Regions from separate parts of the Aeromonas intestinalis genome, predicted to be linked through region 2. Evidence: riboswitches for the same ligand, from Rfam matches in the RefSeq annotation. Region 2 holds a riboswitch; each other region holds the start of a gene.
The links. Region 2 has a riboswitch for cyclic di-GMP ahead of ACW5W7_RS15825 (glycosyl hydrolase family 18 protein). Riboswitches for the same ligand answer to the same signal wherever they lie in the genome.
Positions count from the first base shown of each region.

Region 1: linked by a shared signal. The riboswitch ahead of ACW5W7_RS08540 (glycosyl hydrolase family 18 protein) and the one ahead of ACW5W7_RS15825 (glycosyl hydrolase family 18 protein) in region 2 are both predicted to bind cyclic di-GMP.
Region 3: linked by a shared signal. The riboswitch ahead of gbpA (N-acetylglucosamine-binding protein GbpA) and the one ahead of ACW5W7_RS15825 (glycosyl hydrolase family 18 protein) in region 2 are both predicted to bind cyclic di-GMP.

Region 1 is NZ_JBSTYK010000005.1:218,934-226,393, reverse strand. Features, by position in the region: gene gltX (glutamate--tRNA ligase) at 1-50, shown strand, start outside; tRNA gene ACW5W7_RS08565 (tRNA-Ala) at 449-524, shown strand; tRNA gene ACW5W7_RS08560 (tRNA-Ala) at 553-628, shown strand; tRNA gene ACW5W7_RS08555 (tRNA-Ala) at 693-768, shown strand; tRNA gene ACW5W7_RS08550 (tRNA-Ala) at 821-896, shown strand; gene ACW5W7_RS08545 (ExeM/NucH family extracellular endonuclease) at 1,046-3,196, opposite strand; cyclic di-GMP riboswitch class I at 3,491-3,572, shown strand; gene ACW5W7_RS08540 (glycosyl hydrolase family 18 protein) at 3,719-6,721, shown strand; gene ACW5W7_RS08535 (tetratricopeptide repeat protein) at 6,926-7,460, opposite strand, start outside.
Region 2 is NZ_JBSTYK010000012.1:106,185-113,644, forward strand. Features, by position in the region: gene ACW5W7_RS15815 (3-phenylpropionate MFS transporter) at 1-246, shown strand, start outside; gene ACW5W7_RS15820 (hybrid sensor histidine kinase/response regulator) at 313-3,792, shown strand; cyclic di-GMP riboswitch class I at 3,994-4,080, shown strand; gene ACW5W7_RS15825 (glycosyl hydrolase family 18 protein) at 4,193-6,790, shown strand; gene ACW5W7_RS15830 (putative RNA methyltransferase) at 6,881-7,460, opposite strand, start outside.
Region 3 is NZ_JBSTYK010000020.1:62,494-69,953, reverse strand. Features, by position in the region: gene cysT (sulfate ABC transporter permease subunit CysT) at 171-1,010, shown strand; gene cysW (sulfate ABC transporter permease subunit CysW) at 1,007-1,894, shown strand; gene ACW5W7_RS19550 (sulfate/molybdate ABC transporter ATP-binding protein) at 1,919-3,001, shown strand; gene cbl (HTH-type transcriptional regulator Cbl) at 3,093-4,040, shown strand; gene gbpA (N-acetylglucosamine-binding protein GbpA) at 4,097-5,521, opposite strand; cyclic di-GMP riboswitch class I at 5,583-5,668, opposite strand; gene ACW5W7_RS19535 (M3 family metallopeptidase) at 6,006-7,460, shown strand, end outside.

The sequences.
Region 1 (7,460 bases), on a different contig from region 2:
GTATCGATCGGGCGCTTGCGTATATCGAAGCGCGCATGGCTGCCGAGTAATACCGGTCTGGGCCAATCCCCCTGTCATTGCCGACGCCGTGATGGCGCTGGTGGGCAAGGAGCGTGTCCTGGCCCGTATCGATCGCGCCTTGGCGTATATCGAAGCGCGCATGGCTGCCGAGTGATCTCGTAGCCAGTCTGGCTTTCAAGGCGGATGAACAGGCCGCAATGAATGACGTAAAAGGGCTCCCGAACGGGGGCCCTTCTTGTTTGGGTCTATCGTGGATTTATGACGTAAAACAGAGAGATAGCGATGAGGTTGGCGGTAAAAACAGCGAACTGACTGAATTTTGACTAAACGCTCCGGCCGGTGGTATTTTAGGGTTGACAGCAAAGCGGGTGATGCCTATCATGCGCCTCCGTTGCCAGAGATAACTTTGGTAGCGCCGAGGTGAGTTGGGGTTATAGCTCAGCTGGGAGAGCGCTTGCATGGCATGCAAGAGGTCCGCGGTTCGATCCCGCGTAGCTCCACCAAATTCTCCTCGAACAATCTGGAATCCAAGGGGTTATAGCTCAGCTGGGAGAGCGCTTGCATGGCATGCAAGAGGTCCGCGGTTCGATCCCGCGTAGCTCCACCAGGTTCCAAATTGACAATGCAGTACCCAGGGCAGTGCGGTGTGTATCACCCAGGCCGACCTTTGTGGGGTTATAGCTCAGCTGGGAGAGCGCTTGCATGGCATGCAAGAGGTCCGCGGTTCGATCCCGCGTAGCTCCACCATTATTGAAGAGGCAGACGGCGTCCAGAACCGTTTGTCGAGTGACGAAGTTTCGGGGTTATAGCTCAGCTGGGAGAGCGCTTGCATGGCATGCAAGAGGTCCGCGGTTCGATCCCGCGTAGCTCCACCAAACACTCAAGGCCACCGTTATCGCGGTGGCCTTTTTGTTTTCTCAGTCATTTATTATTTTCATGATTGCCGTCTCTTCATTTACAAATCAAATGACCCACATGAGAAAGCCCGCGACTGTCGCGGGCTTTTTTCGTTACGCAGCGTACATCATGAGCTGTGTCGGCGGCGCCAGGCCAGGGGCAACAGGGCCAGTAGCAGGGCGCCCATGGCACCACCACCGCCGTCCTTGCTCGGCTCCTGCAGCTTGAGATCGACGATGATGGGATCGTGATCCGAGGCGCTGAACGGGTTGTCGGACTTGACCATGTCGCCGGTGAAGCCACGGCCGTATTCGAACAGGTTGCTCTCGTAGGAGTTGATGTGCCAGTCGGCGACGGCCACCACCTTCTTGGCCAGGGCCGGGTTGGCGAGGGCGTAGTCCAGGGTGCCGAGCTCCGCCTCATAGCTGTAGGAGATCGCTTTCTCCTGGTTGAACTTGACGTTCAAGTCCACCAGGCCGTAGCTCTTGGCCACCTCCTGGCCTATCTGCTCGTACGCCTGCTCACCGAGGAAGGTGTGGGAGGCGGAGCGGATCTTGCGATCGCTGCTGGCCGGCGCATAGTCGGTCAGCACCCGGATCGGGTCTTCCTTGGCGTAGGAGTTGAAGTCTCCCACCAGCAGCACCTGGCCCGGCAGCTTGCTCACCGCCTCGCCCAGCACCTTGGCAGCACTGACCCGGAACTCGGTGCATTTGCCTTGCAGGTCGGCAGGCTCGGTCTTGCCATCCCCGTTCTCGTAGCAGCCCGATCCCTTGGATTTCAGATGGTTGACCACCAGGGTCAGGGGATCCTTGCTGCCCGCCACGGTGAAGCTCTGTACCAGGGAGTCGCGCTGACCGGCGGTTTTGGTCAAGCCACCGACGGTGTAACGCTGCTCCGGCAGCGGGATCACGCCGGCATCCCCGCTCGGGGTCAGCTTGGCCGGGCGATAGAGCATGGCCACCATGATGGCGTCACCGCCGAAGTAGCGATCCTGACCGAGCTGGACCTTGGGCAGGCTGACGAAGGCGTAGTGATTGCTCGCGTCTTTCTGCTGGGCGTTGAGGCTCTTGACCAGGTCGCTGATGGCGGAGTGCTCGTCGAAGCCGTTGTTCTCCATCTCCATCAGGCCGAGCAGATCTGCGTCCATTTCGGTGATGGCGTTGACTATCTTGGTGCGCTGCTGCTGGAAGTCTTCCAGGTTCTTGGCGCCGCGGTTGCAACCCTTGGCGCTGTCCGCATCCGCCTGATCCTTGCACAGCACGTTGAGGGCACCGCCCACGCTGGAGTGGCTGGTGAAGTAGTTGAGCACGTTGAAGCTGCCGACCCGCAGATCCGTACCGGCGGTGCGGGCAGGGGCGCGCTGGCGATCGTTCTCGTCGGTGCGCAGCAGATCCCCGACCGTGATGACCTGATCCTTGGGCACGATCAGCCGGTATTCGTTGTAGCTGTAGCCGACCAGGGCCTCCAGGTTGACCGGGGCATCGCCGACCCGCAGGTAGCCCTGTTCCGGCTCCCAGGCGGGCAGCCAGGGCAGCTTGCCATCGGCGGCCTTGAAGTCCGATTCGAGGAACACCCGGTTGCCCCCATTGGCCTCGGCCAATGCCTTGGCCTGGTCGCTACCCGCCACATGCAGCTGGGTCGGTTTCATCAGCGGCGCCAGGTGGGAGAGCACCAGGTTGTTGCGACGGGCGGCATAGTCGTAGCTGAAGTTGCGGCTGATTTTGAGCTCGCTGCCCGCATCGAGGCGCACCCGCATCCCTTCGTGGCGCTCCAGCGCCCTGGCCAGGGTTTCCCCCTCCAGCACCCGCAGCGCCGTGGCGGCGGGGACTGCGCCCTGAGCCAGCACCTGCAGGCGGGGAGTGCTACCGTCGAAGACGGGCTTGAGCTGGGTATGGTTGTAATACTCTTCGACCTTGGCCTCCAGACAGACTTCGGCCCCCGGCTTGATGCCCGGGTACTTGGTCGCGAAGTTCTTGTCGTTGAGGTAGACGAAGATGCCGTCCGAAGTCTGGGGATCTCCATCCCCTTGCACGTCTTGCAGGTAGAAGCCCTTGTTCAGACTTTCGCCGAGGGCGCTGACCACGGCTTTCACCGAGACGCTCTGGTTGCTTTCAAACTGGCCGTCCGGGATGAGGGGGCTCTTGTCGCCACTGCCCTGGATGGCGGGGATGGGGGTGAGGGCACTGTCGGCCGGGCAACTGAAGCCGGCGGCCTGGAGTGTCGGGGACGCGAGCGCGAGCCCCACGGCCAGTGACAGCAGGGTAGGGGTACCTTTCATTGTGTTTCCTTTTTTATTTTTGCCAGTGATTCCATAGCCTTGGTGCCTGAACCAAGGGCGCGCATTGTCACACTTCTGGCTGCTCATACCAGTGAACCAGCGCACAGAATGGGGAAGCAAAAGAGGCTGTTTCAATTTTTTTGACACAGCTAACGTTATGAAAATAATGATAAAGATGTCATCTCATCACGGATGAAATAGTGTGAGCTCGCCAGCGTTTACATATTTCTCATCGAGAATGAAGATTGAGTGTTTGTCACTTGCTTCCTATACTCGGGCTGTTCCTCACGGAACCCAGGTAAAGAGCAAACCGACAGTGATGTCGGGACGCAAAGCCTCCGGTCTGCCAGCGATGACAGATAGCGGGGCTCCCCCGGGTGACATGAGGGTATGTGGCCCGTCCATGGCCTGTTGTCGACCCCTTTTCGCCTGTTGCTGTTGCCCTTTGCCCGGTCATTAAAAGCCAAGACCAACAAGGAAGATAACAAGATGCAACAGACCCTCAGGCCCAGCAGGCTCGCCATGCTGGTTGCCCTTGCGACCATGCCCGGCTGGGCGCAGGCCGCCTATCCCGCCTATCAGGCCGGTACCGCCTACAAGGCTGGCGATATCGTCAGCAATGTCGGCAATCTCTATGAATGCAAGGAATTCCCCTACTCCGGCTGGTGCGGCGCTTCGTCCTACCACTATGCCCCCGGTGTGGGCACCGTCTGGGCGGATGCCTGGAAGCCGTTCACCGACGGCAGCACGACGCCGGGTCTGACGCTGGCCATTGGCTCGCCCGCCGCGGGTAGCGCGTTCAACGAAGGTGCCCCGGTCTCCCTGGCGGTGACCCTTGGCGGCAACAGCAGCGCCCTGGTCAAGGTCGAATATCTGATCGATGGCACCCAGGTGGCGGTGAGCAGCGCGGCTCCCTGGTCGGCGAGCTGGACCGCCAGCGGTGTCGGTGCCCATCAACTGAAATCCCGGGCGCTGGACAAGGATGGCAAGGTGCTCGGCGAGGCGGATGTCAGCTTCAACGTCGCCGCCGTGGTGGCGCCCGAGGCGCCGAAGGTGAGCATCGCGAGCCCGGCTGCCGGTGCCAAGGTGACGCTGGGCCGCAGCACGGCGGTGAGTGGCAACGTCACCGATGCCAACAACGACGTGGCCAAGGTCGAACTGTTCGTGAACGGCCAGAAGGTGGGCGAGGATACCAGCGCGCCCTGGCAGGTGAACTGGACACCCCAGGCCAAGGGGCTGACCGGCCTCAAGCTGGTCGCCACCGACAAGGGTAATCTGGTGGGCGAGTCCGCCCAGGTGGATGTGCAGGTGGAAGAGGCGGCACTGCCGCCCACCGGCGGCAATCTCTCCTGCGATGTGCGCCAGATCTACCGCGCCGATGGCAGCGAGTGCATGGGGGATGACCATGCTCGCCGGGTCATCGGTTATTTCACCTCCTGGCGTACCGGCAAGAACGGCCTGCCCGCCTACCTGGTGAACGACATTCCCTGGGACAAGATCACCCACATCAACTACGCCTTCGCGGCGGTGGACGAGCAAAATCACACCATCAAGGTGGATGACGCCGCCACCAAGATGACCTGGAACGGGGTGCCGGGTGCCGAGATGGATCCCGAGTTCGCCTATCAGGGCCACTTCAACCTGCTCTCCAAGTACAAGAAGCAGTATCCGGACGTGAAGACCCTGATCTCGGTCGGGGGCTGGGCCGATACCCGCGGCTTCTACACCGCCACCACCAAGGGTGATTGCACGGTCAACACCGCCGGCATCAACGCCTTCGCCGATTCTGCGGTGAGTTTCATCCGTCAGTACGGTTTCGACGGGGTGGATGTGGACTATGAATACCCCACCTCCATGAAGGATGCGGGCAACCCCAACGACTTCCCCCTCTCCAACCAGTGCCGGGCCAAGCTGTTTGCCAACTACGAAGTGTTGATGAAGACGCTGCGTACCCGGCTGGACAACGCCGGTACCGAAGATGGCCGCAAGTACATGTTGACCATCGCCTCGCCGGCCTCGGCCTACCTGTTGCGCGGCATGGAGAACTTCCAGGTCACCCAGTACCTCGATTACGTCAACCTGATGACCTATGACTTCCACGGTGCCTGGAACAACTTCGTGGCTCACAACGCCGCCCTGTTCGACAACAAGGCGGATCCCGAGCTGGCTCAATGGGGTGTCTACAGCCAGGCCCAGTACGGCGCCATCGGCTACCTGAACTCCGCCTGGGCGGCCCACTACTTCCGTGGCGCCCTGGCGGCCGGCAAGATCAACATCGGGGTGCCTTATTACACCCGTGGTTGGCAAGGGGTGACCGGCGGGACTCATGGTCTCAATGGCAAGGCGGCCCTGCCGAGTCAGAGCAACTGTCAGCCGGGCACCGGTGGCAGCACCATTCCCTGCGGCAACGGTGCAGTCGGGATCGACAACATCTGGCATGATCTGGACAAGAACGGCAAAGAGATCGGCGCCGGTGCCGTGCCCATGTGGCACGCCAAGAACCTGGAGCATGCGGCCAGTCTCGGCATCACCACGCTGCCGAGCTATGGTACCGCCTGGGGTCTGGATCCCAATGATCCTGCCGACGTGATCCAGGGCCAGTATGTGCGCTACTTCGACGACAAGGCGCAGGTACCCTGGCTGTGGAACGAGCAGAAGAAGGTGTTCCTCTCCACCGAAGATGAAGAGTCCATGGGCAAGAAGCTGGACTACATCGTCAAGCGGGGTCTGGGGGGCGTCATGTTCTGGGAGATGGCGGGGGACTATGACTTCGATCCGGCCAAGAACGAGTATGTGATGGGCAGCACCCTGACCAGCCTCGCCTATGACAAGTTCAAGGCGGCCACACCGCCCAACCTGAAGCAGAACGATCTGCCTGCCCCGGCAGCCCAGCTCGACATCGGCGTCAGCCTCTCCGGTTTCAAGGAAGGAGATTCCAACTACCCGATCAACCCCACCCTCAAACTGACGAACAAGTCGACCCAGACCATACCGGGTGGCACGCGTATCGAGTTCCTGGTACCCACCTCCACCTCTGACACCATCACGGATCAGAGTGGCATGGGGCTGAAGGTGGTGGAGAGCGGTGGCAACCAGAACTCCGATGGCATCGCGGGCGAGAAGGACTTCCACAAGGTGGCCATGACGCTGCCGACCTGGAAGGCCTGGGCACCGGGTTCCGACGTCGAAGTGGCCATGACCTACTACCTGCCGGCGGCGGGTGTGCCCAGCGGCGTGCGCCTGATTGTCGGCAGCCAGACCATAGGTCTCAAGGCTGACTTCCCGGCGCTGGCCGAGGCCGTGGTGGGCACGGGCGGCGGTGATGGCGGCAGCGGCGGCACGACCTGCAGCAGCCAGAACGTCAACCCGGCGAGCTATCCGGCCTATCCGAGCTGGCCGCAGGGGGATCACGCCAATGCCAACGATCGCGTGACCAATGGCAAGGCGGTCTGGCAGGCCAACTGGTGGACCAGCAGCGAACCCAAGGCCGGTGACGGCAGCTGGAAGCTGGTGTGCAACTACTGATGTGATGAAGCGGCATCTTTCCGATGCCTCATCGATACGAAAAATCCGGAGCCTGGCTCCGGATTTTTTTATGGGGAGTCAGCGTGATAAACGGCCATAAAAAAGACCGCTCCGAAGAGCGGCCAATGTGCCACCAAGGCAACTGGTGGGGCTGAGCCCCTTGTGTCGTGGAGGCATGGCGAAGCCAATGCTTCGCCTGGCATGTCACTGGGTGACGGCGCCCCCTTGTTGTTCCTTCAGGAAGTTGATCCAGGGAGAGGCGCGGCCGCTGACACTGCCGTTTTGAGCCGCCTGACTGAAGGCGGAGAGCGCCTCCTTTGGTTTCTGCTGCTCAAAATAAGCCACCCCGGTCAGGAACTTCAGATCCGCCCGCTGTTCCCCGTTGGCATTGGCCGCCGGCTTGGCGGCGAAGGCCACCAGATCCTGGTAGCGTTTGCTCTGGATCATCATGCGCGCCATCTTCAACTGCAGTTCGGCATTGGGGGCCAGTTTGTAGGACTTGGCCAGGGTATCGATGGCCGGATCCAGCTCCTTGGCCTGATGCCAGTAGTTGGCCAGCGTCTTGTAGTTGGCCGCACTGCCCTCGATGATCCCGTCCTTCATGGCCTTCTCCATCACCCTGGCGGCGCGATGGGGAATGCCGGTAAAGGCCAGGTAGTTGGCGAGGCGCTGCAACTCGTTGGCTTCGGTCAGCATGCCGAGGTTATAAGCCCCCTCCAGCGCCGCCAGTGCCTTGGCG
Region 2 (7,460 bases):
TTCTGCATCAGCCACCTGGGCGCCATCCGCTTCATGACCCGCCAACTGCCTCCCGAGCAGATGATCCCGGCCCAGGGGCTCTATGCGGCCCTCGGCCTAGGCATGGTGGTGGCGGCGCTGATGACCCTCTGCGGCGTGTTGTTCGAGCCCCTTGGTGGCGGCATCTTCTACCTCATGATATTGGTGGTGCTGCCGGTGTTCGTGTTGCGCCTGCGCGATGTGACCCCTGCCGGGAGGCATTCATGATCACCACTTCGCGGCGCGACGGTTGGGCGGCGCCTCTCATCTATCTGGACAAGGGAGTCTGAGCAGATGCACCAAGGATGGTTGCTGATCGGGTTGTCGCTCGCCTATCTGGGCCTGCTGTTCCTCATCGCCTTCGTGGCGGACAAGAGCAAGCGCCGCCGCCTCAAGGGGCAGCCCCTGCTCTACAGCCTGTCGCTCGCGGTCTATTGCACCTCCTGGACTTTCTTCGGCACCGTGGGCCAGGCCAGCGAGTCCCCCTGGTCTCCCGTCCCCATCTACCTCGGCCCCATGCTGGTGTTCCTGTTCGGCTGGCGGCTGCTGGCTCGCCTCATCCTGGTGGCCAAGCGCGAGCACATCACCTCCATCGCCGACTTCATCGCCGCCCGCTACGGCAAGTCCCAGCGACTGGCCATGGTGATCACCCTGATCGCCGTGATGGGGATACTTCCCTACCTGGTATTGCAGCTCAAGGCGATCGTCACCGGGCTGGATCTGCTGATGGCGAACTCGGTGCCGGCAGGACCCACTGGCAATACCGGGGAGTTGGCTCTGGGTGTCACTATCATACTCGCCCTTTTCAGCATTTTGTTCGGCACCCGCAACCTGGATGCCACCGAACACCATCGCGGCATGGTGGTGGCCATCGCCTTCGAGTCCCTGGTCAAGCTGCTCGCCTTCATGGCGGTGGGGGGCTTCGCGCTCTGGCTCATCATCAGCGAGCCGAGCCAGAGTCGCTCTCTGGTGGCCAGCGACTTCATGGATGCCGTGGTGGATGTCTCCCCGGGCAGCCTGCTGGAGCTCGCCATCTATACGCTGGTAGCCATGTGCGCCGTCATCTGCCTGCCGCGCCAGTTCCATGTGACTGTGGTGGAGAACAACCAGGGTCAGGATCTGCACTGGGCGCGCTGGGTCTTCCCGCTCTATCTGTTCCTGATGGGGCTCTTCATCTGGCCTCTGGCCCTGGCGGGCAAGCAGTGGGTGGGGGCGGATCTGGGGTCTGACACCTATGTCATCAGTCTGCCCATGTCCCTGGGGTTCGACGGCATGGCGATGCTGGCCTTCCTCGGCGGTACCTCGGCGGCCACCGGCATGGTGATCGTCTGCACCATCGCCCTGGCCATCATGGTCAGCAACGATCTGGTGCTGCCGGTGTTGCTGCGCCGCTTCTGGCAGCAGGGGCGGGATGAGCGGCTGATGCGGTTGCTGCTGCAGGTGCGCCGCGGCGTCATCCTGCTGATCCTGCTGGCGGCCTGGACCCTCTACCTCTGGCTCGGGGATCTCACCAGCCTCTCCCGCATCGGTTATCTGTCGTTCGGGGCCGTGGCCCAGTTTGCCCCGGCGCTGCTGCTCGGCCTCTATTGGCGTCATGGCAACCGCAAGGGGGTCTATCTCGGCCTCGGCCTCGGGGTCAGCCTCTGGTTCCTGACGTTGCTGGCGGAAAGCGGCCTGCTGGCGGGCTCCCCCCTGGAGGCCCTGCTGGCGCCGCCCAACTGGCCCGCATTCCGGGAGCTGAGCCTCGGGGCCTGGTGCATCTTCATCAGCCTCCTGCTCAACCTCATCGGCTATGTGGCGGGGTCCTTGCTGTCGCGGGCGGCGGTGAGCGAGCGATTGCAGGCGGCGAACTTCGTCGGCAAGCCGAGCCGGGATCAGGCGACCCTCTATCAGGCGCGGGTCTCGGTCAAGGAGCTGGAGATGCTGGCGGCCCGCTTCGTCGGCTCCAGCCGGGTCAAGCGGGCCTTCGGCCGTTTCGCCGGCGAACACGGCGGTACCCTGGCGCCCCAGATGCAGGCCTCTGCCGAACTTATCGCCCACACGGAGCGGCTGCTGGCCGGGGTGTTCGGTACCTCCTCGGCGCGGCTGGTACTGGCCTCCGCCCTGCAGGGGCGCAACATGCAGCTCGAGGAGATCGCCACCATAGTGGACGAGGCCTCGGACGTGTTTCGCTTCAACCGGGGCCTGCTGCAGGGGGCCATCGAGCACATGGGGCAGGGGATCTCGGTGGTGGACAGGGAGCTCAAGCTGGTGGCCTGGAACCGGCGCTATATCGAGCTGTTCCACTATCCACACGGCCTCATCCAGGTGGGGCGTTCCATCGAGGAGATCATTCGCTACAACGCCGAGCAGGGGCTGTGCGGCCCCGGTGAAATTGAAGCCCATGTGGCGCGCCGGGTTGCCTTCATGCAGCGGGGCAGCCCCCACGTCTCGGCCCGGGAGCGGCCGGATGGCCGGGTGATCGAGATGCAGGGCAACCCCATGCCGGCGGGGGGCTTCGTCATGACCTTCACCGACATCACCCCGTTTCGGGCGGCGGAGCGGGTGCTGCGGGAAGCGAATGAGCACCTGGAGGCGCGGGTGGCGGAGCGTACCCGCGAGCTGTCGGCGCTCAACAGCCAGCTGCTGCTGGTGAACCAGCAGGTGGAGCGGGCCAATCACTCCAAGAGCCGCTTCCTCGCGGCGGTGAGCCACGATCTCACCCAACCCCTCAATGCCGCCAAGCTGTTTACCTCCTCCCTGCTGGAGATGCTGCCAGGGGAGCAGGGAGTGGAGCAGAGGGCTGAGCAGATCCGGATCGCCCGCCACATCGACGATGCTCTGGGGGCGACCGAGGATCTCATCACGGATCTGCTGGATATTTCCCGGCTCGAAGCGGGCAAGTTCAAGGCGAAGAAGCTGGACTTCGCCCTGCGGGACGTGTTCGACAACCTCAAGGCAGAGTTCGGGGTGCTGGCCCAGGCGGGGGACATCCAGTTCTCCGTGGTGGAGAGCGGGCTCGCGGTCCACAGCGACGTGCGTCTGCTGCGCCGGGTGCTGCAAAACTTCCTCACCAATGCGTTTCGCTACAACCCGGGGGGGCGGGTGCTGCTCGGCTGTCGCCGGCTCGGGAACAAGGTGCGCATCGAGGTGTGGGACAACGGTCCCGGCATCCCCTACGACAAGCAGGAGACCATCTTCGACGAGTTCTCCCGTCTCGATCACTCCCGCACCGCCCGCGAGCAGGGGCTCGGCCTCGGGCTCGCCATCGCCCGCGGCATCTCCCTGGTGCTGGGCCATCAGCTCTCGCTGCGCAGCTGGCCGGATGTGGGCTCGGTGTTTGCCATCACCCTCAATCTTGCGGCTCGCCCCGTGCAGCCACAACCGGTGGCAGCCCCCGTGGTGCGGGACAGCCAGCTGGAGGGGGTCAGGATCCTCTGCATCGACAACGAGGAGGACATCCTCACTGCCATGGCCTCCCTGCTGGGGCGTTGGGGTTGCGAGGTACGCTGTGCCCAGAGTCAGGCCCAGGCGGAGGATCTCATTGCAGGTGGCTTCCTGCCGCGGCTGGTGCTGTCGGATTATCACCTCGATGACGGCAAGACGGGGCTGCAGGCCCTGCACATGATCCGGCTGGCCCATGGCAATGGCATCGACGGCATCATCATCAGTGCGGATCGCAAGAGCGAGTTGCAGGCCCAGATCCGTGAACACGGTTATGGCTATATCAGCAAACCGGTCAAACCCCTCAAGCTCAGGGCCCTGATGAACAGCCTGCTGCTACCCATTGCGTGACTGCATTCACAGAATCCATCTTTGATTGGATGGGGTGATAATGGTTATCAATCCATACTATCGGCGACGTTGTTATCTTTTGGCTGCCTGATCGCAGCCAACTGTCAATAGTGAGTCCCGGTCACTGTCATATTTACTAGGTGGCGGGGCCAGCTCTCTCATCTATAGTCATTCGGCGATTATTTTCGTCGCAAATCAAGTTGTGCAAAAAGGCAAACCGGGTGAAAGCCCGGGACGCAAAGCCTCCGGTCTAAGGGTCCGAGTACCTAAGATAGCGGGGCCACCACAGGTTGTATCGTCCATGGAGCCAAGCCATGGTGACGATGTTGTCTGCGTTACCTGTCAGGTTGCGTTGCCTTTTTCGTTGTTCATACCAATAACGAAATAAGGAAGTTCAACTATGTTCAGTCCAAAACATTCCCTGCTGGCCTTGCTGGTCGGGGGGATCTGCTCTACCTCCGCCTTCGCCGCCGCCCCTGGTAAACCCACCATTGGGTCGGGGCCCACCAAGTTCGCCATCGTTGAAGTCGATCAGGCTGCCACCTCTTACAACAAGCTGGTCACCGTCCACAAGGATGGGGCCCCGGTCAGCGTGACCTGGAACCTCTGGTCCGGTGATGTGGGCCAGACCGCCAAGGTGTTGCTCGATGGCAAGGAAGTGTGGTCCGGCGCCGCCAGCGCGGCGGGTACCGCCAATTTCAAGGTCACCAAGGGTGGCCGCTACCAGATGCAGGTGGCCCTGTGCAACGCCGATGGCTGCACCCTCTCCGACAAGAAGGAGTTGATGGTCGCCGACACGGACGGCAGCCATCTGGTCCCCCTCAAGGCGCCGCTGCAAGAGAACAACAAGCCCTACGTCAACAAGTCCGGCAAGGTGGTGGGTGCCTACTACGTGGAGTGGGGTGTCTATGGTCGCAAGTTCACCGTGGACAAGGTCGCGGCCCAGAACCTGACCCATATCCTCTATGGCTTCACCCCCATCTGCGGCGGTAATGGCATCAACGACAGCCTGAAAGAGATCTCCGGCAGCTTCGAGGCGCTGCAGCGTGCGTGCGCCGGTCGCGAGGACTTCAAGGTCGCCATCCATGATCCCTGGGCAGCGATCCAGATGTCGCAAGGCAACCTCAGCGCCTGGGATGAGCCTTACAAGGGCAACTTCGGCAACCTGATGGCCCTCAAACAGGCTTATCCGGACCTCAAGATCCTCCCTTCCGTGGGCGGCTGGACCCTGTCCGACCCCTTCTACTTCCTGGGGGACAAGACCAAGCGTGACACCTTCGTCGCTTCGGTCAAAGAGTTCCTGCAAACCTGGAAATTCTTCGATGGCGTGGATATCGACTGGGAGTTCCCGGGCGGTCAGGGCGCCAACCCCAGCCTGGGTGGCCCGGCTGACGGTGCCACCTATGTGGTGCTGATGAAAGAGCTGCGCGTCATGCTGGATGAACTGGAAGCCGAGACCGGCCGCCAGTATGAGCTGACTTCGGCCATCAGCGCCGGCGGCGACAAGATTGCCAAGGTCGACTATCAGGCGGCCCAGCAGTACATGGATTACATCTTCCTGATGAGCTACGACTTCAGCGGCGCCTTCGATCTGAAGAACCTGGCTCACCAGACCAACCTGTTTGCCTCCAACTGGGATCCTGCCACCAAGTACACCACCGACAAGGGCGTCAAGGCGCTGCTCGGCCAGGGGGTCACCCCGGGCAAGGTCGTGGTGGGGGCGGCCATGTATGGTCGTGGCTGGACCGGGGTCAATGGCTACTCGGCCGGCAGCCCCTTCACCGGCACCGCCACCGGCCCCGTCAAGGGCACCTGGGAGAACGGTGTGGTGGATTATCGCGACATCGTCAACAACCGCATGGGCGCGGGCTGGGAGCAGGGTTATGACGAGGTGGCCGAAGCGCCATATGTCTTCAAGGCCAGCACCGGGGATCTCATCAGTTTCGACAACGATCGGTCGGTCAAGGCCAAGGGGCAGTATGTGCTGGCTAACCAGCTCGGCGGTCTGTTCGCCTGGGAAATCGATGCGGACAACGGTGACATCCTCAACGCCATGCACGAGGGGCTCGGTCACGGTGAAGGCACCACGCCGCCCGCCAACAAACCACCGGTGGCCAACGCCGGCAGCGATCTGAGCGTCACCGGCCCGACCGAGGTGACCCTCAATGGTTCCGCTTCCCATGATCCCGAGAGCGGCGTGCTGACCTACGCCTGGAAGCAGGTCTCCGGCCCGCAGGTCTCCCTGCTTGACGCCACCCAGGCCAAGGCTCGTGTGGTGCTGGACGGCGTCAGTGCGGACATCAATCTGGTGTTCGAGCTGACGGTGACCGACGATCACAACCTCACGGCCAAGGATCAGGTGGTGGTGACCAACAAGGCGCCGCAGCCGAACCTGGCTCCCGTGGTCACAGTGCCGGCCACCGCCACCGTGGAGTCCGGCAAGCAGGTGACCATCAAGGCCACCGCTTCGGATCCCAACGGCGACACCCTGACCTATCAGTGGAGCCTGCCGGCGGGTCTGACCGCCACTGGTCAGAACAGTGCGACCCTGGTGGTCACGGGCCCGAGCGTCACCAGCGACACCCCCTATGACCTGACGCTGGTGGTGACCGATGGTGCCCTGGATGCCAGCGCCACTACCCGTTTGACCGTCAAACCGGTCAGCACCGGCGGTGGCTGTGAGGCAACCGATCCGGATGCGGCAAACCATCCGGCCTGGAGTGCCAGCACCGTCTACAACACCAATGACAAGGTGAGCCACAAGCAACTGGTGTGGCAGGCCAAGTACTGGACCCAGGGCAACGAGCCGAGCCAGACTGCGGATCAGTGGAAGCTGGTGAGCCCGGTGCAGCTTGGCTGGAATGCCGGTGTGGCCTACAACGCCGGGGAGTTCACGACCTATAACGGCCGCAAGTGGAAGGCGCAGTACTGGACCAAGGGCGACGAGCCCGGCAAGGCTGCCGTCTGGGTCGATCAGGGAGCTGCGAGCTGCAACTGATGACAGTGCATGAATGTGGCGATGCCTTCGGACTCGCCAGGTGATAGAAAAAAGGCCCTTTCGGGCCTTTTTTGATCTGAAGAGAATGGATCAGCGCGGTTTTTGCCACAGGCCGAGCAGCAAGTCCTGTTCCAGCTCGTCCGGCCCCTGATGGATGAAGGCGTGGCGCTGTTCGCCGCTGGCGCGCCAGCCGAGGCGGCTGGTCTCGAGGATGTGTTCCCGCAGGCTTTGATCCAGCCCGGTGCTGAACTGGCAGCGCTCCTTGGCCACGGGCTCGAGGCCCGCGAGGCTCGGCCAGCTGAGGGGATGTTCCATGCTCACCGGGTTGAGGCTGATCCTCAACTGCCACTGATGACGTGGGCCCGGCTGCAGATAGAGCAGATAGCCGCCCGGTGCCAGCCAGTTGACCAGCAGTTCGGTCTTGACCTTGAGGTCGTTGACCAGCAGCACCTGGGCCGTGCCCGCCTGCAGCGGGGCACGGGCCGGATCGGCGATGACGAACTGGCCGTCTGGCTGGGCCTTGTTGGCGGCGAAGATGGCGTTCTTGGCCAGATCGAAGCCGCCGACACGCCAGCCCGGCAGTCGCTCTGCCAAGGCACGGCAGTAATAGCCTTCGCCACAGCCGAGGTGGATGAGTTCATGGGCGCCGAGAGGGGCCAGCATGGCCGCC
Region 3 (7,460 bases), on a different contig from region 2:
GTCTTTTATTTATATAAAAGACCTTTTTTTATATTTGTTGCTCTAAAAGCCTTGTTTCATCGTTGTTAGATAAAAAAGTGATTAGCAAAGGCGTTATTGGTGTTTGTTGCATCTGGCGGGAGTGAGCAGAATCGCTATATCGAAACTTACTTATAACAATCGGAAGTGTTATGCGATTAAGTTCTTACTCTGTCCTGCCTGGCCTGGGGGCGACGCTGGGCTTCAGCCTGCTCTACCTGGGCATACTGGTGCTGTTGCCGCTTTCGGCGTTGGTGTTGTTTGCCATCAACAACCTGAGTGCCGCCGAATTCTGGCAGGTGATCAACTCCCCCCGGGTGTTGGCTTCATTTCGCCTGAGCTTCGGTGCCGCCTTTATCGCCGCCCTGCTCAACAGCCTGTTCGGTCTCATCCTGGCCTGGGTGCTGGTGCGCTACAGCTTCCCCGGTCGTCGTCTGGTGGATGCGCTCATCGATCTGCCGTTCGCCATGCCCACCGCCGTCTCCGGTATCGCCCTGTGCGCCATCTTCGCCCCCAACGGCTGGATCGGCCAATGGGTTGCTCCCCTTGGCATCGAACTCGCCTATAACCCCATTGGTGTGGTGATAGCCCTGACCTTCATCGGTCTGCCCTTCGTGGTGCGCACCCTGCAGCCGGTGCTGCGTGAAGCCGAGACCGAGCAGGAGGAGGCGGCCGCAAGCCTCGGGGCCAACCGTTGGCAGACCTTTGCCAGGGTGCTTTGGCCAACCCTGATCCCGGCGCTGCTCACCGGCTTCGCCCTGGCCTTCGCCCGCGGGGTGGGGGAGTACGGCTCCGTCATCTTCATCGCAGGCAATCTGCCCATGGTGTCGGAAATCGCGCCGCTGATGATCATGAGCCACCTGGAGGAGTATGACTACGCAGGCGCCTCCGCCATCGCCTCCGTCATGCTGCTTATCTCATTCATTTTGCTGTTGATCATCAACAAGTTGCAGGCCTGGAGCTGGGCCCGTATCGGAGGGAGCCGGATATGACCGCATCTACCATCGCCATAGACAAGGCACCGCAAGTGGCCGTGGTCGTGACCCATCAACCTGTGACTCGCGAGCCGGTCTGGGTCAAGTGGTTGCTCATCACCGTCGGGTTGGGCTGGTTTGCCGCCCTGCTGCTGTTGCCACTCGCCACCGTCTTCATTCAGGCGCTGAGCCCGGGTCTTGCTTTCTTCTGGCATGCCATCAGCGAACCGGATGCCCTGAGCGCCCTCGGCCTCACCGCTCTGGTGACCCTCTGCTCGGTGCCATTGAACGTGCTGTTCGGTCTGGCGGCCGCCTGGGCCATCGCCCGCTTCCGCTTCCCGGGCCGGCAACTGCTCATCACTCTGATTGACTTGCCGTTCTCGGTTTCCCCCGTCATCGCCGGCCTGATGTTCGTGCTGATGTTCGGCAGCCGTGGCTGGTTTGGCGACTGGTTGAGTGAGCACGACATCAAGATCATCTTTGCCACCCCGGGGATCATCCTGGCCACCACTTTCATCACCGTGCCCTTCGTGGTGCGCGAGCTGCTGCCCCAGATGGAGGCGCGCGGGCCGGAGGAAGAGGAGGCTGCCATCATGCTGGGGGCGAGCGGCTTGCAGATGTTCTGGCGGGTCACCTTACCAGGGATTCGATGGAGCCTGATGTATGGCGTGCTGCTCTGTACCGCCCGGGCGGTGGGGGAGTTTGGCGCCGTCTCCGTGGTCTCCGGCCATATTCGCGGCCAGACCAACACCCTGCCGCTGCACATCGAGATCCTCTACAACGAGTACCAGACCGGCGCCGCCTTCGCGGTGGCAAGCCTCTTGGCCCTGTTCGGGATCTTCACCCTGTTGGGGGAAACCCTGTTGGCCCGGCTGCGTGGTCAGCCCATTAAATCTCACTGATTTCACAGTTTCAACGAGGCAGCCATGAGCATTCAGGTTCAACGACTCAACAAGCATTTCAATCAGTACGCGGCCCTGGCCGACATCAACCTCGACTTCCACGACGGCGAACTGGTCGCCCTGCTGGGACCCTCCGGTTGCGGCAAGACCACCTTGCTGCGGATCATCGCCGGGCTGGAGCAGGCCGACAGTGGCAACGTCATCATCCGGGGGGAGGATGCCTCCGCCCTGCACGTACGCGAGCGCAACGTCGGCTTCGTGTTCCAGCACTACGCCCTGTTCCGCCACATGACGGTGTTCGAGAACGTGGCCTTTGGCCTGCGGGTCAAGCCGCGCAGCGAGCGCCCGAGCGAGGCGGATATCCGTGCCCGGGTCAAGGAGCTGCTGGATCTGGTGCAGCTCAGCCACGTGGCTGGTCGTTACCCGACCCAGCTCTCCGGTGGCCAGCGCCAGCGGGTTGCCCTGGCGCGGGCCTTGGCGGTACAGCCCAAGGTCTTGCTGCTGGACGAGCCGTTCGGCGCCCTCGATGCCCAGGTACGTAAGGAGCTGCGTCGCTGGTTGCGGGAGCTGCACAACGAGCTGCACGTCACCAGCCTGTTCGTGACCCACGATCAGGAGGAGGCGCTGGAGGTGGCAGATCGGGTGGTGCTGATGAATGCCGGTCGGGTCGAGCAGGTCGGCACTCCGGCCGAGGTCTATGACCAGCCCGCCAGCTCCTTCGTGCACAGCTTCCTCGGCAGCGTGAATCTGTTCCATGGCCGGGTGGCGGAACAGGGGCTCGGCATCGGTGAGCAGTGGCTGGGGGGGGCGAGTGACTCCCGGCTGGCCCAGGGCAGCGCGGCCATCGCCTACGTGCGCCCCCACGAGCTGGAGATCCTGCCGGCGGATGCGCCAGGTGGCATCAGCGCCACCATCACTCGCCTGCTGCCCATGGGGCCGCGGATCCGGGTCGAACTCAGGGGCAACGGTGACGCAGGCACTCCCAATGGCAAGGGGGCTCACTACGAGGCCGAGCTGAGCAAGGAGGCGGCCCGTACCCTGGTGCCGGGGCAGGGAGTGAGGCTGATCGCCAAGCAGGCTCAGCTCTACCCGGACTACCAGATCTAGTGCGCGAGCCATCTATCGTGTTCAGGCTTGAGACAGAGAACAAGGCCCCGGGAGCCCATCCACGGGGCCGGTCAGCGCAGGAGGCGATGACGTGAATTTTCAGCAATTACGCATTATTCGGGAAGCGGCAAGGCGGGACTACAACCTGACCGAGGTCGCCAATGCCCTGTTTACCTCCCAGTCCGGGGTCAGCCGCCATATCCGCGAGCTGGAGGAAGAGCTGGGGCTGGAGCTCTTCATCCGTTACGGCAAGCGGCTGCTCGGCATGACGGAGCCCGGCAAGGAGCTGCTGGTGATCGCCGAGCGCATCCTCAATGACGCCAACAACATCCGCAAACTGGCCAGCACCTTCGCCAACCGCGACTCGGGCCGCTTGCTGGTCGCGACCACTCACACCCAGGCGCGCTATGCCTTGCCACGGGTGGTGAAGGCGTTTCGCGAGCAGTTCCCGCTGGTGCAGCTGGAGCTGCGCCAAGGCAGCCCGGAGGAGATAGTGCGGCTGGTGCAGACCGGCGAAGTGGACATCGGCATCAGCAGCGAACAGCTCGACAAGAGCGAAGGAGTGGTGGCGTTTCCTTACTACCGCTGGCATCACAACATAGTGGTGCCGGAGCAGCACCCCCTCACCGCCGAACGGGAGCTGACCCTGGCGGCGCTGGCGCAATGGCCCATCGTGACCTATCAGGCGGGGCTGACCGGACGGGTGCGGGTAGATGAAGCGTTTGCCGAAGCCAGGATAGTGCCGCAGATCCTGCTGACGGCTCAGGATTCCGACGTCATAAAGACCTATGTCGAGCTGGAAATGGGGGTGGGTATACTGGCGGACATGGCCTTCAACGGCCAGCGGGACAAGGGTCTGGTGCAACTCGATGGCAGCCGGCTGTTTGCCCCCCACACCGCCTGGATCGGCCTCAAGCAGGGGCAGTTCCAGCACAATTTCGCCTGGCAGTTCATCCAGCTCTGCAACCCGGAACTGGCGCTGGCAGACATCCAGGCGCGGGCTCTGCGCAACGATGCGGCGCTCGATTACCAGATCTGAGTGAATCGCCATAAAAAACAGGGAGCCTCGGGCTCCCTGTTTTGCATTCAAGACGATTATGGCAGCAAGGTCCAGGCCTCCTGCCAGTGGGAGCCAATGCCCGGCTCATACTGGGTGGCTGTGCTCGCCCACTGGCTGCACCAGCCGCTGTAGGGGAAGGGCTTGCACTGGTAGATCTTGCCGTTCTTGGGTTGCAGCACCTTGGTGCCGGCGGTGTAGGCGGCCACGCCCTCGGGGAAGCTGTACTGATAGTCACCGCCACTGGCCGGATCCTTGAGCATCAGATCCAGGGTCTGCTGCACGGCCGCGCCTCCCGATTTGGGTTTGCCCGTGATCACCAGTTGATGATGGCCGGCACTCAACCCGGTCAGCGACATGGTGAAGCTCTGGCTGCTGTCCTTGATGTCGGCGCTGCTCTGACCCCTGGCGACGCCACCATGGTCATAGAGGGTGTTGGTGACAGCGAGATCCCCTTGCGCCGCGACCGTGAAGCTCAGGGTCAGCTTGCCGCCATCGAGCAAGTACTCGCTCTCCAGGCCGCTCACGCTGACGCTGTCACCGATCGGCGGTTGTTGCTGCTCGAGCTGGATCTCGACCCGTTGCAAGTTGCTGCCTGCTTTGAGGAAGACAGGGTTCTGGCCGTAGACGGGATTGAACTGGCCGTCACTTCCTTGCTGACCGGCGCGGATCTGGCTCTGTTCCCCGTTGATCTTGCTGGCCAGGGCGTGGGCCCAGTTGTTCTTCTGACCCTGCTCGGTGCTGGCGATGGTCAGCACCGTCTGCAGATCCGTGCGCTCGCCGCTTGCATCGAACACCCGGATCATGGCCTTGTCACCGGCCGCGAGATCGATGGAGGGATAGATGGTCCCGCCCTGGCTCCAGCTCAGGGGGGGCTGGGTGCCACCCTCGAAGCGGGCGTCGATCAGGTTGTAGAAGCTGTTGGTGGTATCCCCCACCTCCCAGACACCCAGGATCACCTGATAACCGGTACGGGCAGGCAGGACGCAGTTGTGGGTAACCTGCTTGGGCGGTTGCACCATGCCCCCGTCGATGACGCAGAAGGGGGTGAGGTCGAAGGAGGCCCGGGTCAGCGGCTGGTTCGGATCCCAGTCCTGTTTGGTGAGGTAGTAGCGCCAGTTGCGGGTGGTGTGGTTGGCGGTGAAGGTCCAGCTGATGGCGAAGGGGCCGGCTTTCACGTCGCGCTTGGTCCAGCGATCGCTGGTCTGGGCGTTGAGCTCGCCAAATTGCGGATGGCCGGCGGCGGCAATCTGACCATCGGCCGGGCCGCCAGCGGGGAAGCCGGACGGCGCCTCCAGGCTCTGGGGCTCCCACTGAATGGCGCCGCACTGGATGTTGCCACCCGTCTTGCACAGGTAGTTGCGTGCCTCCGGCTGGCTGATGTAGCCGTGAGCGAGCACGCCGCCACTGGCCAGCAGTGCGAGCGCCGCCGTGAGGTGATTGAGTTGAATAGTTGCTGCCATACATTCCTCTGTTCGATAGATGTGGGCAGTCAAGTTGGCAGGGGAGTTTCCCGAAACACTGTGCTGCAACCCCGCTATCCTGGACGACATGTCTTTAGACCGGAGGCTTTGCGTCCTGGCCTTTCAACCAGTTTGCCAAATGACTACAAAATGGGTCATGGTGTCGCGTTTGACTACGACGCTCCCATCATGACTTCTTTCTATTGAATTATTAAGTGTAAATCTTTACAGCTTGTTCTCATCGGAGTAGAGCCAATACGCCACTTTTTGATTTTATTCCCCGATGTGGCCCCGGCCTCCCTGCCACCGGCACCCAGCGCCGCCAGGAAGACTCCATTCACGAAGATAATCCCTTGTTCGCGGCAGACAGCGGAGCCCGCTTTTGCTAGCGTGATGAGGCGCATCCTCGCGCACCCGCCCTGCTGTCAGGGCGCCATCAAAAAGGAACGGCCGGCCAGTGGCCGCCGATAAAAAGAGGGACCTTATGATTTCCACTGCCAGGAATTACTTGAACCAGCTCAATGCCGATTACCTGAAGGTACACAGGCGCAAGGAGGATCTCTTCTGGTCCACCTACATGGGCACCAGCGATGATCAGGCCGGGTTCACCGCCGCCGAACAGGCCTACAAGGCATTCTGCGCCGATCCGACCCGCCTGCCGGTCTTGCGGGCCATGCTGGCCGAGGCCGAAGGGGCGGATCTCAAACGGGGGCTCGGGGGCTGGATAGCCTTCTTCGAGTGCAACGTCATCGAGGACCCGCAGGCTGCGGTGCTGATGGACGAACTGGTGGCCGCCGAGGCAGAGCTGTTCGCCCGTCGCAAGGAGCTCAAGCTGACCCTGCTGGACGAGCAGGGGCGGCAGGTGTCCGGCAGCCTGCCGGCAGCCAGTGCCTCCCTCGCGGCCAGTGCGGATGAGGCGGTGCGCCAGAGCGCGCTCGCCATGTTCCATACCCTGGAGCAGTGGGTGGTCGACAACGGCTATCTGGCCATCGTCACGCTTCGCAACCGCTTCGCTCGCGCCATGGGCTATCGGGATTACTTCGACTACAAGGTGCGCAAGAACGAGCAGATGAGCCCGGAGCAGCTGTTTACGGTGTTGGATGACTTTATCGCCCGCACCGAGGATCGGGTGCACCTGGGCCTCGCCGAATTGAAGGGCGCCAAGGGGGAGGCGGCGCTGCTGCCCCACAACCTGCGCTATTTCGTGAGCGGCGACGTGACCCGTCAGCTCGACCCCTACGTGCCCTTCTCCCGGGCCCTGAAGGATTGGGTCGAGAGCTTCCGTCGCCTCGGCATCCAGTACCGGGAGGCGACCCTGACCCTGGATCTGCTGACCCGGGAGGGGAAATACGAGAACGGCTTCTGCCATGGCCCGGTGCCGAGCTTCTGGCAGGAGGGAGAGTGGGTGCCTGCCGTGGTCAACTTCACCAGTCTGGCGAACCCCGCCCAGGTGGGCAGCGGCTGGAATGGCCTCAACACCTTGTTCCACGAGGGGGGGCACGCGGCGCATTTTGCCAACGTCACCGGCAACGCCCCCTGCTTCTCCCAGGAGTTCCCGCCCACCTCCATGGCCTATGCGGAGACGCAATCCATGTTCTGCGACAGCCTGCTGGACGATGCGGACTGGCTCAAGGGGTACGCCCGCAATGAGGCGGGGGAAGCGATCCCGGATGACCTCATCAAGGCCATGATCGAGGCTCGCCAGCCGTTTCGGGCCTTCAACGAGCGGCAGATCGCCCTGGTCTCCTACTTCGAACGGGATCTCTATGCCATGGAGGACGCCGAGCGCACTCCGGCTGCCGTGCTGGCGCTGGCCCGCCAGTGGGAGCGCAGGATCCTGGGAGTGGAGAGTCCACGCCCGCTGCTCGCCATTCCGCACCTGCTCAATCAGGAGTCGGCCTGCGCCTACCACGGCTACCTGCTGGCCCTGATGGCGGTG